2 regions of the Crossiella sp. NPDC003009 genome follow, and region 2 is predicted to be linked to the other one. Evidence: riboswitches for the same ligand, from Rfam matches in the RefSeq annotation. Region 2 holds a riboswitch; the other holds the start of a gene.
The links. A riboswitch is a leader RNA that binds a small molecule or an ion and turns the genes downstream of it on or off. The one in region 2 is predicted to bind thiamine pyrophosphate.
Positions count from the first base shown of each region.

Region 1 (7,713 bases), on a different contig from region 2:
GTCCGTCGACGCCAAGACTCATCAGAACTCCCCGGTGCCGACTCGAAGTTTCTCGATGGCCAGCACCGCCAGCGCGGTCACCACCATGAGCAGGGTGCAGGCCGCGTAGGCCATGGCCTCGTTCAGCTCGCCGGGCCGGGCGATCAGCCTGGCGATGGCCACCGGCAGCGTGGGCGCCTCCGGCCTGGCCAGGAAGCTGGTCGCGCCGAACTCGCCCAGTGCCACCACAAAACCGAACCCGGCCGCGGCCAGCATGGACCGCAGCGCCAGCGGCAGGTCGACCTCGCGCCACACCCGCAGCGGGCCCGCGCCCAGGGTGGCCGCGGCCTGGCGGAGCCGGTCGTCGACGGCGCGCAGCACCGGCAGCACCAGCCGCACCACCAGCGGGGTGACCACCAGCGCCTGGGCCAGCGGCACCAGCAGCGGCGAGGTGCGGAAGTCGCCGGGCAGCGCGTCCATGGTGACCAGGTAGCCGAAGCCGACGGTCACCGCGGAGACGCCCAGCGGCAGCATCAGCACCACGTCCAGCGTCTCGCCCGCGCCCCGACGACGCACCCGCGACAGCACGATCGCCGCCAGCAGGCCGACCACCAGCGCGAGCAGGGTGGCGTCGGTGGCCGCGCGCAGCGAGTTGAGCGCGGCCTCGACCCCGGAGACGGCCAGCGTGCCCTGGGCCCCGCCAGTGGCCAGCGCGCGATAGCCGTCGAAACCCCAACCGTCCTCTGTGGACAGTGAGCGGAGCAGCAGCCCGACGATCGGCACCACCAGCCCGAGCACCACCAGCCCCGCGGCGGCCACCACGAACCATTCGCCGCCGTGCGGTGTGCGCAGGCTCTCCTGGGCCGCGCGCAGCTTCAGCTGGGCCTCCCTGCGCCTGCGCGCGACCGCGCCGACGACCAGTGCGGCGATCACCGCGGCCAATTGCAGCAGCGAGAGCGCGGCCGCGCCGGAGAGGTCGAGCAGGTTGACCGTGCGCAGGTAGATCTCGGTCTCCAGGGTGCGCAGCCGGGAGCCGCCGAGGATCAGCACCACGCCGAAAGCGGTGGAGCAGAACAGGAACACCACCGCGGCGGCCGAGCCGATGGCCGGGCCGAGCGCGGGCAGCGTGACGCTGAGGAAGGTCCGCCAGCGGGAGGCGCCGAGCGCGCGGGCGGCGTCCTCTGCCCTGCGGTCCAGGTGCGCCCACAGGCCGCCGACGGTGCGGGCCACCACGGCCACGTTGAAGAAGGCGTTGGCCAGCACGATGCCCAGCACCCCGGCATCGCCGAGCACCGCGCGGAAGGCCAGGCCCACCACCACGGTGGGCAGCACGAACGGCACCGTGATGGCCAGCCGGACAAACCCCCGGCCGCGCACGTCGCAGCGGGCCAGCAGGTAGGCCACCGGCAGCCCGGCCAGCAGCGCCACCAGCGTCGCCGCCGCGGCCTGGCCCAGGGTGAAGGCGACCAGGCTCCAGGTGGACGGGTCGGCCAGCGTCTTGGCCACCCCGGTGCGGCCGAGGCCGAGCCCGATGATCGCGGCCACCGGCCAGGCGAAGAAGACGGCCAGGAAGGCCAGCGGAACAGCGGCCGCGGCCCCGAGGCCGAGCCTGCTCAGCCCTGAACGAGCTTGCGCCACTGCTCCACCCAGCGCTCCCGGCCCTCGGCGACCTTGGCCGCGGGCAGCGTGGCCGCCTGCTGCGGCTGCGGCGCGACCTGCTGCCACACCGGCGGCAGCGCGACGCCCTCACGGGCCGGGTAGACGAACATCTGCTCGGCCACCTGCGCCTGGAACTTCTCGCCCAGCAGGAAGTCGACCAGCTTGCGCGCGGCCTCGGGCTGCTTGGCGCCCTTGAGCACGCCGGTGTACTCGACCTGGCGGTAGCAGGTGTCCAGCAGCGCCTTGGTCTTCGGCTTGCCGTCCTCACCGACCTCGGCCGCGGGCGAGGAGGCGTAGGAGAGCACGATCGGCCGCTTTCCCTTGCCGCCCACCGAGAACTCCTGCTTGTAGGCGGTCTCCCAGCCGTTGACCACCTTGACCCCGTTGTCCTTCAACCGGTTCCAGTACCCGGCCCAGCCGTCCTCGCCGAGCTTGGCCACCGTGTTGAGCAGGAAGGCCAGTCCCGGCGAGGAGGTCGCGGGGTCGGAGACCACCAACAGGTCCTTGTACTTCGCATCGGCGAGGTCGTCCAGCGACTTCGGCTCGGCCAGCCCCTGCTGCGCGAAGTAGCCGAGGTCGATGTTCATGCACACATCGCCCAGGTCGACCGCGGACAGCGCGCCCGAGCCCTCCACCGCGTAGCGCTGCGGGCCCTTGGCCGCCTCGGGGCTCTGGTAGGGCTCCAGCAGGCCGTTGTCGATGGCCCTGGAGGCGAAGGTGGAGTCCACGCCGAAGACCACGTCGCCCAGCGGGTTGGCCTTGGTCAGCACCAGCTGGTTGGTCAGCGCGCCGGCGTCGCCCAGCGCCCGCTGCTCCACGGTGACCCCGGTCTGCTTCTTGAACTCGGCGAACACCCCCTCGGCCACCGCGAAGGACTCGTGCGTGAGCAGCACCACCTTGGTCTGTCCGGGCGGCGCGGGCGTCGGCCCGGTCAGCGAACACCCCGTGAGCAGGACAAGGCTGGTGACCAGCGCGAACGCGGCCGATGTGCGACGCAAAGTTCCTCCTGACGCAGTCCCTACACCGGCATGACCCGGATCAGGTGCGGACGGTCGAGAGCTGACCGCTCTCCTCTCAGCCCGGCAACACCGGACTCCCGTGGCATCTGGAGTGACCATACGCCGGGTCGCGCTCCCGGGCGCGCACCACCACCATGGAGGCATGGCCGAACTGCTGAACGATGACCAGATCAAAGAAGACCTGGTGCGCCTGCCCCAGTGGCGCGCGGTCGGCGCGGAGCTGGTGCGCACGGTCGAGCTGGACAGCTTCGCGCAGGCCATCCAGGTGGTGAACCGGGTGGCGGAGGTCGCGGAGAACGACAACCACCACCCGGACATCGACATCCGCTGGCGATCCCTGACCTTCCGCTGCTCAACCCATTCGAAGGGCGGGATCACCGACCTGGACGTGGCCATGGCCCAGGAGATCGACGGCGTGGTCGACGCGATCGCCGGTTAGGCCCGGAACGGCGCAGTGCCGGTTAGACCCGGAACGGGCCGGTGACCTCGTAGGTGATGCCGCCGCTGCTGCTCCCGCTGGTGCCGCGCTGGGAGGAGAAGTAGAGCCGGTTGCCGGCCGGGTTGAACGCGGGGCCGCAGATCTCCGAACCGCTGTGCCCGTTGACCCGCAGGAACGGGGCCACCACGCCGGTCTTGGTGATGATGCAGATCTCCATGTTGCCGCCATCCTCGGCGACGAAGAGGTCCCCGCTGCTGGTCCCGGTGACGTTGTCCACCCCGGTCAGCGGCGCGGTGCCACTGGTGACCAGGTTGTCGTCGTAGGTCAGGCTGATCGAGCTGGTGCCGGCGTTGTAGGCCCAGACCCGGTTGTCACCCTTGGTGGTGAACCAGCAGGTGCCGCCCGCGTAGTAGCAGCCCTCGCCGCCGTTGAACCGCTTCGCGCCGCTGACCTGGTTGCGGGTGGCGGTCGTGCTGCCTGCGGGGTCCGAGACCCGGCCCCAGGTCACCGGGCCGCTGGTCTGGGAGCTGCCGCCCTTGAGCACTTCCAGGGTGCCGCTGGAGAGGTCGCCCCAGGTGGTGGGCTTGAAGCGGTAGAAGCAGCCGTCCGGGACGTCCTCGGTGAGGTAGATGTAGCCGTGGTCGGCGTCGGTGGCGCAGGCCTCGTGCTTGAACCGGCCCATCGCCGGGCGGCGGATGGCGGCCTTGACGCCCCACGGGTCGGTCTCGTAGACGTAGCCGCGGTCCACCTCCTCGCAGGAAAGCCAGGTGTTCCAGGGAGTGGCGCCGCCCGCGCAGTTGACGTTGGTGTTGGCCAGGGTGCGGTAAGCGCCGGTGATCTTGCCGGTGCTGTCGAACTTGACCGCGCCCACCCCGCCGGTGCTGGAGACCTCGCTGTTGGAGACGTAGATCCAGCCGCTGCCGTCGGCGAAACAGGCCCCGCCGTCCGGCGCCGGGTGCCAGGTGTAGCTCGTGCCGGTCACCTGCTGCCCGGTGCGCGCGATGACCCGGCTGGTGAACCCCTGTGGCAGCTGGATCCCATTGGCGTCGGCGGACAACAACGCGCCGTAGGGGCTGGGGCCGGGCTGGGCGCCCTCGGCGAAGGCGTCCCGCCAGGCCGCTCCGCCGAAGGCCCCGGCCGCGGCGCCGACCACGGCGACCCGTAAGAAGTTGCGTCGTTCCACGGTGAACTCCCGTCAGTTCGGGTGACACTCAGGAGTCTTGCGAGCGCCAAGGCTCACGGGTACGGGCAAAAGGCCGGTGAACACTGGGGATCCCCACAGTGGACATCGTCAGTTCACGCAGGGACACGACCAGCGCCGGTGCCAGTCGGCGGCCTCGGCCGCCTCCCTGATGCCCAGCCGGTCGAAGATCTCCCGCGCCTCCCGCCAGGCCCGGTGCGCCGCGGCCGCCGTGCCCGCCGCCGCGTGCACCGCGCCCACATCGCGCAGGGTGCGCGCCCGCCACACCGGCAGCCGCAGCTCGGCCCAGCCGGTCAGGGCCAGGTTCAGGAAGTGCAGCGCCGGTTCCGCCCGGCCCAGGGCCAGGCAGCATTCGCCGAGGGTGCGGTGCAGCAGGGCCAGGCCGAAGGTGTCGTGCAGGGCGTGGCAGGTCTTGATGCCTGCCAGCAGGGCGGGTTCGGCCCGGTCCGGGCGGTGCTGGCGGATCCAGACCTTGGCCAGTGCCTGGCCGGTGTAGCAGGAGAGCAGGTCGTCCGGCACGTCGCGGACGATGCGGTGCGAGCGGCGGCAGTAGTCCTCGGCCTCGTCCCAGCGGTCGGCGGCGCGGTGCACCAGGCCGATCCCGCGCAGCGCCAGGGCCTCGCCGCGTTCGTTGCCCGCGGCGCGGTAGGCGCCTGCCGCGGCGGTCAGGGTGTCGATGGCCTCGGGGTCCTCGCCCAGCTCGCGGTGGGCGTAACCGATGCCGTACAGCGCGTGCGCCACGCCTTCCTGGTCGCCGCTGCTGGCCAGCATCTGGTGCGCCCTGCGCAGCGCGGGCAGCGCGAGCGCGTGCTCGGCCAGCTCCCGGCCGACCATGCCGATCCCGTTGAGCGCCACCGCCTCGCCCCTGGTGTCGCCGACCTCGGCGAAGAGCGCCTGCGCGGTGCGGAAGTGGGCGCGGGCCAGCTCGTAGCGGTCGCGTTTGTAGTGCAGCTGGGCCAGGCTGCACTCCAGCGCGGCCTCGCCGCGGCGGTGACCGGTGCGGCGCAGCGCGGCGACCGCGGCCTCATGGGTGCGGGCCCAGCTGTCGTAGCGGTTGCGCACCGCGAAGAAGCTGAACACCAGCGCCTCGGCCAGTGCCGCGGCCAGCTCGGCCAGGTCCAGCTCCGCGGCCCGGCACACCGCGGCCACCAGCGCGGGCTCCTCCTGCTCGAACCACCGGTCGGCGCCGGTGATCCGCGGCCGGGGCTGGGTGCTCAGGTCGGTCTGGCACAGCCGGGGCACCGCGGGCGGCAGCGGCTCGGCCAGCTCGTCCACCGCGGCCAGCAGCGCGGTCACCGCCCTGCGAACCGCCTCCCGTCGCTGCTCCGGGGGCTCCGCCAGCTCGGCGCACTCCCTGGCGTGCAGCCGGACCAGGTCGTGCATCCGGTAGCGCAACGGCTCGGCCGGTTCGCTGCTCACCTCCACCAGCTGGGCGTCCAGCAGCTGGTCCAGGATGTCCTCGGCCCGCTCCTCCGGCTCGCCGAGCAGCGGCGCGGCCAGCCAGCCGGGCAGGTTGCCGTAGCCCAGCGCGCCGAGCAGCCGGTAGGCGCGCCGACTTGGCTCATCCAGGCCCAGGTAGCTCACCGCGAGCCCGGTGCGCACCGCCAGGTCGCCCACGGCGAGCTCGTCCAGCCGCCGCTGCTCGTCCCGCAGCCGCCCCAGCAGCCGGGACACCGGCCAGTGCGGGCGAGCGGCCAGCTTCGCGCCGGTGATCCGGATGGCCAGCGGCAGGTAGCCGCACAGCTGCGCCACCTCGGCCACCGCGGCGGCCTCCGCGCGCACCCGCTGCTCGCCGATCAGCCGCTCGAACAGCTCGCGCGCGGTCAGCGGCGGCAGCACGTCCAGCGCGATCCGGCGCACCCCCTCCAGCCCGGCCAGCCGCTGCCTGCTGGTCACCAGCACCAGGCAGTCCGCGCCGCCGGCCAGCAGCGGCCGGACCTGGCTGGCCCCGGCCGCGTCGTCGAGCACCACCAGCACCCGCCGCCCGGACAGCTCGGCCCGCCACAGCGCGGCCCGCTCGCGCAGGTCCTCCGGGATCCGCTCACCCGGCACCCGCAACGCCCGCAGCAGCGCGTCCAGCACCGCCTCCGGCGCCAGGCCGGTGAGCTCGACGAACAGCTGCCCGTCCGGGTAGCGCGGGGCCAGCCGGTGCGCGGCCCGTACCGCGAGCGCGGTCTTGCCGACCCCGGTCGGCCCGTCCAGCCACCACACCGGCAGCACCCCGGAGTCCGCCGCCGGGGTCGCGCACAGCAGCTCCAGCTCGGCGTCCCGGCCGGCGAAGTCGGGCACGTCCCTGGGCAGGTGGTTGCGGCTGACCGGCCGGGGCGCGGGTTCCGGCGCCGGGCGCGGTTCGGTGAGCAGCTCGCGGTGCAGCCGTTGCAGCTCGGGGCCGGGTTCCACGCCCAGCTCGGCCACGGTCAGCGCCCGCGTCTCGTGGAAGACCCGCAGCGCCTCGGCCCGCCGCCCGCAGCGGTACAGCGCGGTCATCAGCTGCCCGCGCATCCGCTCCCGCAGCGGGTGCTCGGCCAGCAGCCCCGGTAGTTCGGTGACCAGCTCGGCGTGCCGCCCCAGCCGCAGGTCGGCGTCCATCCGGGCCTCCAGGGCGGTCAGCCGCTCCTCCTCCAGCCCGGCCAGGAACCGCTCCCGCATCCGGTCCGAGCCGATGTCGGCCAGCGGCCGGCCCCGCCACAGCGCGAGCGCCCGCCGGAGCAGCCCGCCGGCCAGCTCCGGGTCGGTCTCCCGCCGGGCCGCCGCGGTCCAGGTCCGGAACCGGTGCAGGTCCACCTGGTCCGGCTGCACGGACAACACGTAGCCGGGCGGGCTGTGCCGCAGTGGCACGGAGAGCAGCTGACGCAGGTGCGAGATGTGCACCTGGAGCGCCTTGCGCGCGTGCGGCGGCGGTTCCTCGCCCCAGACCGCGTCGATCAACCGGTCGATCGGGATGATCGTGCCGGGGTTGAGCAGCAGCATGGCCAGGATCTGCCGGGCTCGCGGCGGCGGTTGTGCCCTGGGCACGCCGGATTCCCAGATCTCCACCGGACCGAGAATGCGAAATTCCTCCACCATTGGCCCCCGTGAGACGGCGAAGGCCAATTGTTGGTCCGGATTCCGCCCGTTGTCTGCCCCCGAGGGTCGCCAGGCGCACTCAAGAACCTGATATCGAAACGATCAGCCGGGCGGATTTGCCCGACCGCCCGGCTGACCGTTTCCGCGCTGCCCCTACGGTCGAGTGCCGCCGTAGAAGGTGCTCCCGCTCAGCGTGCGGGTCACCCGGCGGACCGCGTTCTGCTGGTTGCCCTCGATCATCTTCACCGTGCTGCCGGACCGCGACTCGATGATCCCGATGTGCGTGCTGGTGGCCGGACTCGACGGCCCGGTCCCGAACAGCAACACGTCACCCTTGACCGCCGAGCCGA
Region 1 covers NZ_JBSFUA010000013.1:163,051-170,763, forward strand. Annotated here, with positions in the region: gene ACWDY5_RS17510 (ABC transporter ATP-binding protein) at 1-22, opposite strand, end outside; gene ACWDY5_RS17515 (ABC transporter permease) at 22-1,617, opposite strand; gene ACWDY5_RS17520 (thiamine ABC transporter substrate-binding protein) at 1,593-2,636, opposite strand; TPP riboswitch at 2,636-2,748, opposite strand; gene ACWDY5_RS17525 (4a-hydroxytetrahydrobiopterin dehydratase) at 2,800-3,096, shown strand; gene ACWDY5_RS17530 (alkaline phosphatase PhoX) at 3,119-4,279, opposite strand; gene ACWDY5_RS17535 (BTAD domain-containing putative transcriptional regulator) at 4,388-7,333, opposite strand; gene ACWDY5_RS17540 (CHAP domain-containing protein) at 7,517-7,713, opposite strand, start outside.
Region 1: linked by a shared signal. The riboswitch ahead of ACWDY5_RS17520 (thiamine ABC transporter substrate-binding protein) and the one ahead of thiO (glycine oxidase ThiO) in region 2 are both predicted to bind thiamine pyrophosphate.

Region 2 (7,713 bases):
CTCACGCTGGCCGCGCTGATCCTCATCGCGGGCGCGCTGGGCGACCGCTACGGCCGCCGCCGGGTGTTCCTGATCGGGGTGGTCTGGTTCGGGCTGGCCTCGCTGCTGTGCGGCCTCGCGCCGACCACCGAGCTGTTGGTGCTGGCCAGGGTCTTGCAGGGGGTCGGGGGAGCACTGCTCACCCCCGGTTCGCTGGCGATCTTGCAGGCCAGCTTCCCCCGTGAGCTGCGGGCCCGCGCGATCGGCGCCTGGTCCGGGCTCTCCGGCCTGGCCGCGGTGCTCGGGCCGCTGGTGGGCGGGCTGCTGGTGCAGGCGGGGTCCTGGCGGCTGGCCTTCCTGATCAACCTGCCGCTGGCCGCGGTCTGCGTCTGGCTGGCCCTCAAGCACGTGCCGGAGACCGCCTCCGGCGACCACGAACGAGTGGACTTCCTCGGCTCCGCGGTGGGCGCGCTCGGCCTGGCCGGGCTGACCGCGGCCCTGGTGGAGGGGCCGCCGAGGGGGATCGGCGACCCGCTGGTGCTGGGCTGCCTGGTGCTCGGGGCGGCGGCGATGACCGTCTTCGTGCTGATGCAGGTGCGCGGCAGGCATCCGCTGGTCCCGCCGCAGCTGTTCGCCAACCGGACGTTCGTGCTCTCCAACGGCCTGACCTTCCTGGTCTACGCGGCCCTGGGCGGGGTGATGATGCTGCTGGTCCTCCAGCTCCAGGTCTCCCTGCACTACTCGCCGACCGCGGCCGGACTGGCCGGGTTGCCCATCTCGCTGATCATGCTGGTGTTCTCCGCCCGCTCCGGCCGCCTGGCCCAGCGCCTGGGGCCCCGGCTCCAGCTGGTGCTCGGCCCGCTGCTGATCGCGGCGGGCATCCTGCTGCTCAACCTGGTGGTGCCCGGCGCGAGCTACCTGTCCGGCGTGTTGCCTGGGGTGCTGGTCTTCGGCGCCGGGCTGGCGCTGGCGGTGGCCCCGGTGACCGCGACCGTGCTGGCCGCCGCGCCGGAGAAGCACGCGGGCGCGGCCTCCGGGGTGAACAACGCGGTGGCCCGCACCGGCGGCCTGCTCGCGGTCGCGGTGCTGCCCGCGCTGGCCGGTCTGCACGGCGCCGAGTACGCGAACCCGGAGGCGCTGACCGCGGGCTGGCACATCGCGCTGACCGTCTGCGCGGCGCTGTGCGCGGCAGGTGGCTTGTTCGCCTTCGGCGTGGACAACCGGGTGCTGGCGCAGGAAAAACCGGCGGACTGCCTCAGTTGCGGGGTGGACGCTCCGCCAACACATGCCAACACCGCGTCACAAAACGCGTGAGTCTACTGTGCACTGTCCATTGAGGACACTGTGTCAGTGCTCACTCCTGGCCAACCAATGGAGTGTCCGCGCCGTCGTCATCGTTGTAAGGGAGTAACCGGGAAGAGCTATTCGCAAGGGAAAGATGAGCGGCGAGGACAAGCGGAACCGTCCGGATGTCAGTTTCACCCAGGTGATCGCAGGCGCGCTGGCGGCGGTGACCGCGGCGGCGCTGGGCGCGCAGCTGGGGGTGGCCGGCACGATCATCGGGGCCGCGGTGGCCAGTGTGGTGGGCACCGTGGGCACCGCGCTCTACCAGCACTCGCTGGAACGCAGCCGGGCCGCGGCCAAGGCCCTGCGCATCGCGACCGCACCCACCGCGCTGGCCGCCGCCGCGCTGGCGGCACGGGCCGCGGAGAAGGCGGACCGGGAGGGGCGGACCGAGGAGCACGCGGCCGCGGCTGAGCCGGCCGAGACCACGGAGTCCAAGGCCCAGCAGCCTGAGGCCGAGCAGTCCGGGACCCCACAGCCGGAGACCGAGCGGGAGGCCGCGCCGGAGTCCGGGCGGCGGCCCTGGTACCGCCGCTGGCAGCTGGTCGCGGCGGTGACCGCGCTGGTCTTCGCCATCGGCATGGGTGGCGTGCTGCTGATCGAGCTGGCCACCGGAGCGCCGCTGTCCGGCAAGGCGGGCGGCGGGCGGACCACGGTCGGCGAGCTGTTCGGGCCGGGTGACCGGAAACCGACCACCAAGCCGGGCAACCCAACGCCGTCCAGCTCCGTCTCCACTACGGAGAGCACGACGCCGGAAGCCCCGACCAGCACCAGCCAGGTCCCGCCGACCAGCACGTCCAGCCAGCCACCGGGCACCACGTCCAGCTCTCCGCCCACCACCACGACCTCGAACCAGCCGAGCAGCGCGGCCCGTCCGCCGAGCAGCACGCCGCCGCCCACGGGCACGCCCGCGGAGCGGAACTCGCCTACCAGCCCTTGATCACATTGGGCGGAACGGCCTAGCGGCGTTAGTGCAAGCTGCCCACGACCGAGGTCGCGATGTGACACGACACGCCCACGGATGGCCCACTGCTGACACGTGTTCCTCCTTTCGGCGGATGCCCGGGGTAGGTCTGTGTCTTTAACGTCCCCCAAAAGTGATGAAGCGATGACGCAGCGTCACTGACGGTCACTGGCGGAGAGGACGGGCTGATGGACCTCTCGTTTCCGGTCACGCAACCGATGGCGTCTCGCCGGTGGCCTCCACTTCGTTGAGCCAAACCCCGAAAAGGGCCGTCGACCCCTGCATTCCCCCTGCCATCGACGGCCCGGTGTCTCACCAACACGAGAGGGCTACGGATGAAGATCGCAGTCGCAGCACGCGCCGCAGGCGTCGCGCTGCTGGCCACCGGTGCGGTTGTCGCGGGCGGCCTGCCCGCCGCGGCGGACAGCTTCGCTTCCCCAGAAATGCTGCAGGCCATGCAGCGCGACCTCGGGCTGACCGCTGAGCAGGCGGCCGACCGGGTGGCCAGTGAGCTCAAGGCCACCGAGGTCGAGAAGTCCGTGCGGGACGCGCTCGGCGCCGCCTTCGCCGGCGCGCACTTCGACGAGGGCAGCGCCAAGCTCGTGGTCAGCGTGACCGACGCGGCCAAGGCCGCCGCGGTCGAGGCCGCGGGCGCCACCGCCAAGGTCGTGGCGCGCACCGAGGCCGCCCTCGACGGCGTGAAGGGCGCGCTGGACGCGGCCGAGTCGAGCCTGCCCAAGGGCGTGACCGGCTGGTACGTCGACGTCAAGAGCAACAACGTGGTGGTCAACGTGCAGCCGGGCGCGGCGAACGAGGCCCGCGCGCAGCTGGCCGCGCTGCCGGAGGCCGCCGCGATCAAGGTCGTGGAGACCGACGAGGCGCCGACCCCGCTCTACGACGTGCGTGGTGGCGACGCCTACTACATGGGCGGCGGCCGCTGCTCGATCGGCTTCTCGGTGCAGGGCGGCTTCGTCACCGCCGGGCACTGCGGCCGGACCGGCACCGCGACCCAGGGCTTCAACCGGGTCGCCCAGGGCACCTTCCGCGGCTCGACCTTCCCCGGCAACGGCGACTTCGGCTGGGTCGCGACCAGCTCGAACTGGACCCCTCGGGGCGTGGTGAACCGCTACAGCGGCTCCACCACCGTCCGGGTGGCCGGTTCCAGTGAGTCCGCGGTCGGCGCGTCCATCTGCCGCTCCGGCTCCACCACCGGCTGGCGCTGCGGCACCGTCCAGGCCAAGAACCAGACGGTGCGCTACCCGCAGGGCGCGGTGACCGGCATGACCCGCACCAACGCCTGCGCCGAGCCCGGTGACTCCGGTGGCTCGTGGCTGTCGGGCACCCAGGCCCAGGGTGTCACCTCCGGTGGCTCCGGCAACTGCTCCTCCGGCGGCACCACGTACTTCCAGCCGGTGAACGAGATCCTCAGCGCGTACGGGCTCCGGCTCGTCACAAGCTGACCGTAAGGGTGCGGCGGGCCGGCGCCCTGCAAGCCGGTCCGCCAGCACCCGCCGAAAGGCGTCCGCGGGATCCCTGCCCCGCGGGCGCCTTTCACTTTGAATTCTTCGAATCCACGTCGTTTGACCCCTTGGCAAAGTCACAAACCGTCGCTAGCTTTCCCCCGTCTGGTCTAACAAGGTGGCCCGATAGAGGGAAGGCGCTCGGATGAAGCGACGTTCGGTCACTGGCCTGCTGGCGGTGACGGTGCTGGCCGGTTCGGCGGTCGGCGCGCCCGCCGCGGCGGCCAGCGCTGGACTGACCGCGATCCCGGCCCGCGATTCCAGCGTCGTCGCGGCGCTGACCCGCGATCTTGGCCTCAGCGTGGCGCAGGCGGCGACCAGGCTGAGCCAGGAACGCCGTGCCGAGCGCATCGCCGGTGATCTCCGCGGCCGCCTGACCAGCTTCGCCGGCTCCTGGTTCGACCCGGCCACCGGCACGGCCGTGGTCGGCGTGACCGAACCCGCCGAGACCGAGACCGTCCGAGCCACCGGTGCCACCCCGCGCCTGCTGCGCCACTCCCGGTCGGCCCTGACCGCGACCAAGGCCGAACTGGACGCCCGGCAGGCCCCGCCCGAGGTCACCAGCTTCCACGTGGACGAGCCGGGCAACCGGGTCGTGGTCACCGTCCTCCCCGGCGGCCGGGCCGCCGCCGAGCGGTTCGCCGCGGGCACCCAGGCCGTGCAGGTCGTGGAGAGCGCGGCCGCGCCCGCGACCACCGGTGACCTGGCCGGTGGCGGCGCGATCTACCTGAGCGGCGCGGCCGGTGGCCGCTGCTCGGCCGGGTTCACCGCGCGCACCGCGGACGGTCAGCCCCGGCTGCTCACCGCCGGGCACTGCGCGGACGGCGGCAACCTGGTCAACGGCCCGGGCGACGTCAAGATCGGCGAGTTCTCCCGGGTCAACTGGAAGGACCAGAACGACTTCGCCGAGGTGACCGTGGACCCGGCGGCCTGGACGCTGCTGCCCCAGGTCAGCACGCACAACGGCGGCGCGGTGACGATCAAGGGCGCGGAGCGGGCCTCGGTCGGGGCCAGCCTGTGCAAGTCCGGCTCCACCAGCAAGTGGACCTGCGGCGTGGTCACCGCCCGCGACGTCACGGTCAAGTACGGCCAGATCGACGGCTCCACCATCACCGTGCGCGGCCTGGTGCAGCACAACGCCTGCGTGGAGCCCGGCGACTCCGGCGGCTCGAACGTCTCCGGCGACCAGGCCCAGGGCATCACCAGCGGCGCCAAGCTCTACGACGCCAACGGCGACGGCCGCAACGACAGCTGCCTGGCCAAGCGCGGCGAGGAGTCGGTGTCCTGGTACCAGCCGGTGGACGAGGCACTTGCGACCTATCGGCTGACCCTGGCCACCGGCTGAGGCTGCCCTGCGTGCGGCGTGTTGTCGGCCCCCCGACCGCGCCGCACCCGGGTTGGTAGGCGACCGTGGCGTTCCCGCACTCTCTCGCGGGAACGCCACGGCCGCCTCAGTTGAGCCGTTCCCTCAGCCGCGCCGCGGCCGCCTTCGGGTCCGCCGCCTCGGTGATCACCCGGACCACCACGATCCGGTCCGCCCCGGCGTCAAGCACCTCGGGCAGCCGCTGCTCGTCGATGCCGCCGATGGCGAACCACGGCCGCTGGTGCCCGGCCGCCGCGGTGTGCCGCACCAGGTCGAGACCGGGCGCGGGGCGGCCGGGTTTGGTCGGGGTCGGCCAGCACGGGCCGGTGCAGAAGTAGTCCACGCCCGGCTCGGCCGCCGCGGCGTCGGACTGCTCGTGGTCATGGGTGGACCGGCCGATCACCACGTCCTCGCCCACGATCCGCCGGGCCATCGGCACCGGCAGGTCGTCCTGGCCGAGGTGCAGCACATCAGCCCCGGCGGCCAGCGCGATGTCCGCCCGGTCGTTCACCGCCAGCAGCACGTCGTGCCGCGCGCAGGCCTCGGCGAAGACCGCCAGCAGCCGCAGCTCCTCGGCCGCCTCCAGGCCCTTCTCCCGCAGCTGCACGATGTCCACGCCGCCGGAGAGGGCGGCGTCGAGGAACTCCGGCAGGTCACCGCGATCCCGGCGGCCGTCGGTGCACAGGTACAGCCGCGCCGCACGCAGCCGCTGGCGAATCTGCTCTCCGTCAAGTCCAGGCACGACACCGGAGCCTATGCGCTCCCAGTTCTGCCTGCTACGGTGGAATTCGGTCCGCACGGGAGCCCGGTAGCACTGGGCTGAGAGGGAGCCTGCTGGCTCCGACCGTCGAACCTGATCCGGGTCATGCCGGCGCAGGGAGCGTGAGATTCGTGTCGAAGGCAGTCGTCGTCGTGGGTGGCGGCGTGATCGGTCTGTCCATCGCCTGGCAGCTGGCCACGGCGGGGTTCGCCGTCCGGGTGGTCGATCCGGCGCCGGGCACCGGCTCGTCCTGGGTGGCAGGCGGCATGCTCGCGCCGGTCACCGAGGCCTGGCCGGGGGAGGAGGACCTGCTCGCGCTGGGCGCGGCCTCGCTGCGGCGCTGGCCGGAGTTCGCCGCGCGGCTGCACACCGCGGCTGGCCGGGATCCCGGGCTGCACACCGCGGGCACGCTGGCGGTCGGGGTGGACGCGGCCGACCGGGACGAGCTGGTCAGGCTGGCCGAGTTCCTGACCTCGCTGGGCCGGGAGGTGCGTCAGCTCACCGCGCGTGAGGTGCGGCGGCTGGAGCCCTCGCTCGGGCCGTCGGTCCGCAGTGGACTGGACGTGCCGGACGACCTGTCCGTGGACAACCGGCTGCTGCTGGCCGCGCTGCGCGCCGCGTGCACCGCCACCGGGGTGGAGTTCATCGCGGTCGAGGTCGCGGAAACCTTGCCCGGCAAGGTGCTGCTGGTCAACGGGTCCACAGTGGACAGTGATGTCACGGTGCTCGCGGCTGGAGCGTGGAGCGCCCGGCTGTGCCCCCGGCTGGACGGCCTGATCCGGCCGGTGAAGGGCGAGATCCTGCGGCTGCGGCACCGGCACGGCGCGCTGCGGCCGCCCGCGCGCACCATCCGCGGCCTGGTCCGCGGCAAACCGGTCTACCTGGTGCCCCGGCCGGACAACGGACTGGTGCTGGGCGCCACCCAGTACGAGGCCGGGTTCGACACCGAGGTGGTCACCGGGGGCGTGCGCGACCTGCTGCGCGATGCCGAGGAGCTGGTGCCGGCCATCGCCGAGTACGCGCTCATCGAGTGCGCCGCCGGGCTGCGGCCCGGCAGCGTGGACAACCTGCCCCTGCTCGGCTGGCTGGAACCCGGCCTGCTGGTGGCCACCGGGCACCACCGCAACGGCATCCTGCTCGCCCCGGTCACCGCCGAGGTGGTGCTGGACCTGGTGGCGGGCAAGGAGATCACCCCCGAAGCACAGGCAGCCGACCCCGGGAGGAGCAGATGAAGGTACGGGTCAACGGCACGGACCGCCAGCTCGGCGAGCAGGCCACCGTGGCCGAGGTGCTGACCCTGCTGGACGCGCCCAGCACGGGCATCGCGGTCGCCCTCGACGGCGCGGTGGTGCCGAGGGCGAGCTGGGCGGAGACCGAGCTGCGCGAGGGCTCGGTGGTGGAAGTGCTCACTGCGGTTCAGGGAGGTTGAGTGGACGACCATCTGGTGATCGCCGAACAGGAGTTCGGCTCACGGCTGGTGATGGGCACCGGCGGCGCGCACAACCTGTCCATCCTGGAACAGGCGCTGGTGGCCTCCGGCACGGAGCTGACCACGGTGGCCATGCGCAGGCTGGACGGCGAGGGCGGCACCGGCGTGCTGGAGTTGTTGCGGCGCCTGGGCATCCAGCCGCTGCCGAACACCGCGGGCTGCAAGAGCGCGGCCGAGGCGGTGCTCACCGCGCGGCTGGCCAGGGAGGCACTGGAGACCCGCTGGGTGAAGGTGGAAGTGGTGGCGGACGACCAGACCCTGCTGCCGGACCCGATCGAGCTGCTGGACGCCTGC
Region 2 covers NZ_JBSFUA010000008.1:239,947-247,659, forward strand. Annotated here, with positions in the region: gene ACWDY5_RS12235 (MFS transporter) at 1-1,293, shown strand, start outside; gene ACWDY5_RS12240 (hypothetical protein) at 1,418-2,263, shown strand; gene ACWDY5_RS12245 (S1 family peptidase) at 2,623-3,747, shown strand; gene ACWDY5_RS12250 (S1 family peptidase) at 3,953-5,152, shown strand; gene thiE (thiamine phosphate synthase) at 5,259-5,912, opposite strand; TPP riboswitch at 5,958-6,067, shown strand; gene thiO (glycine oxidase ThiO) at 6,062-7,162, shown strand; gene thiS (sulfur carrier protein ThiS) at 7,159-7,359, shown strand; gene thiG (thiazole synthase) at 7,360-7,713, shown strand, end outside.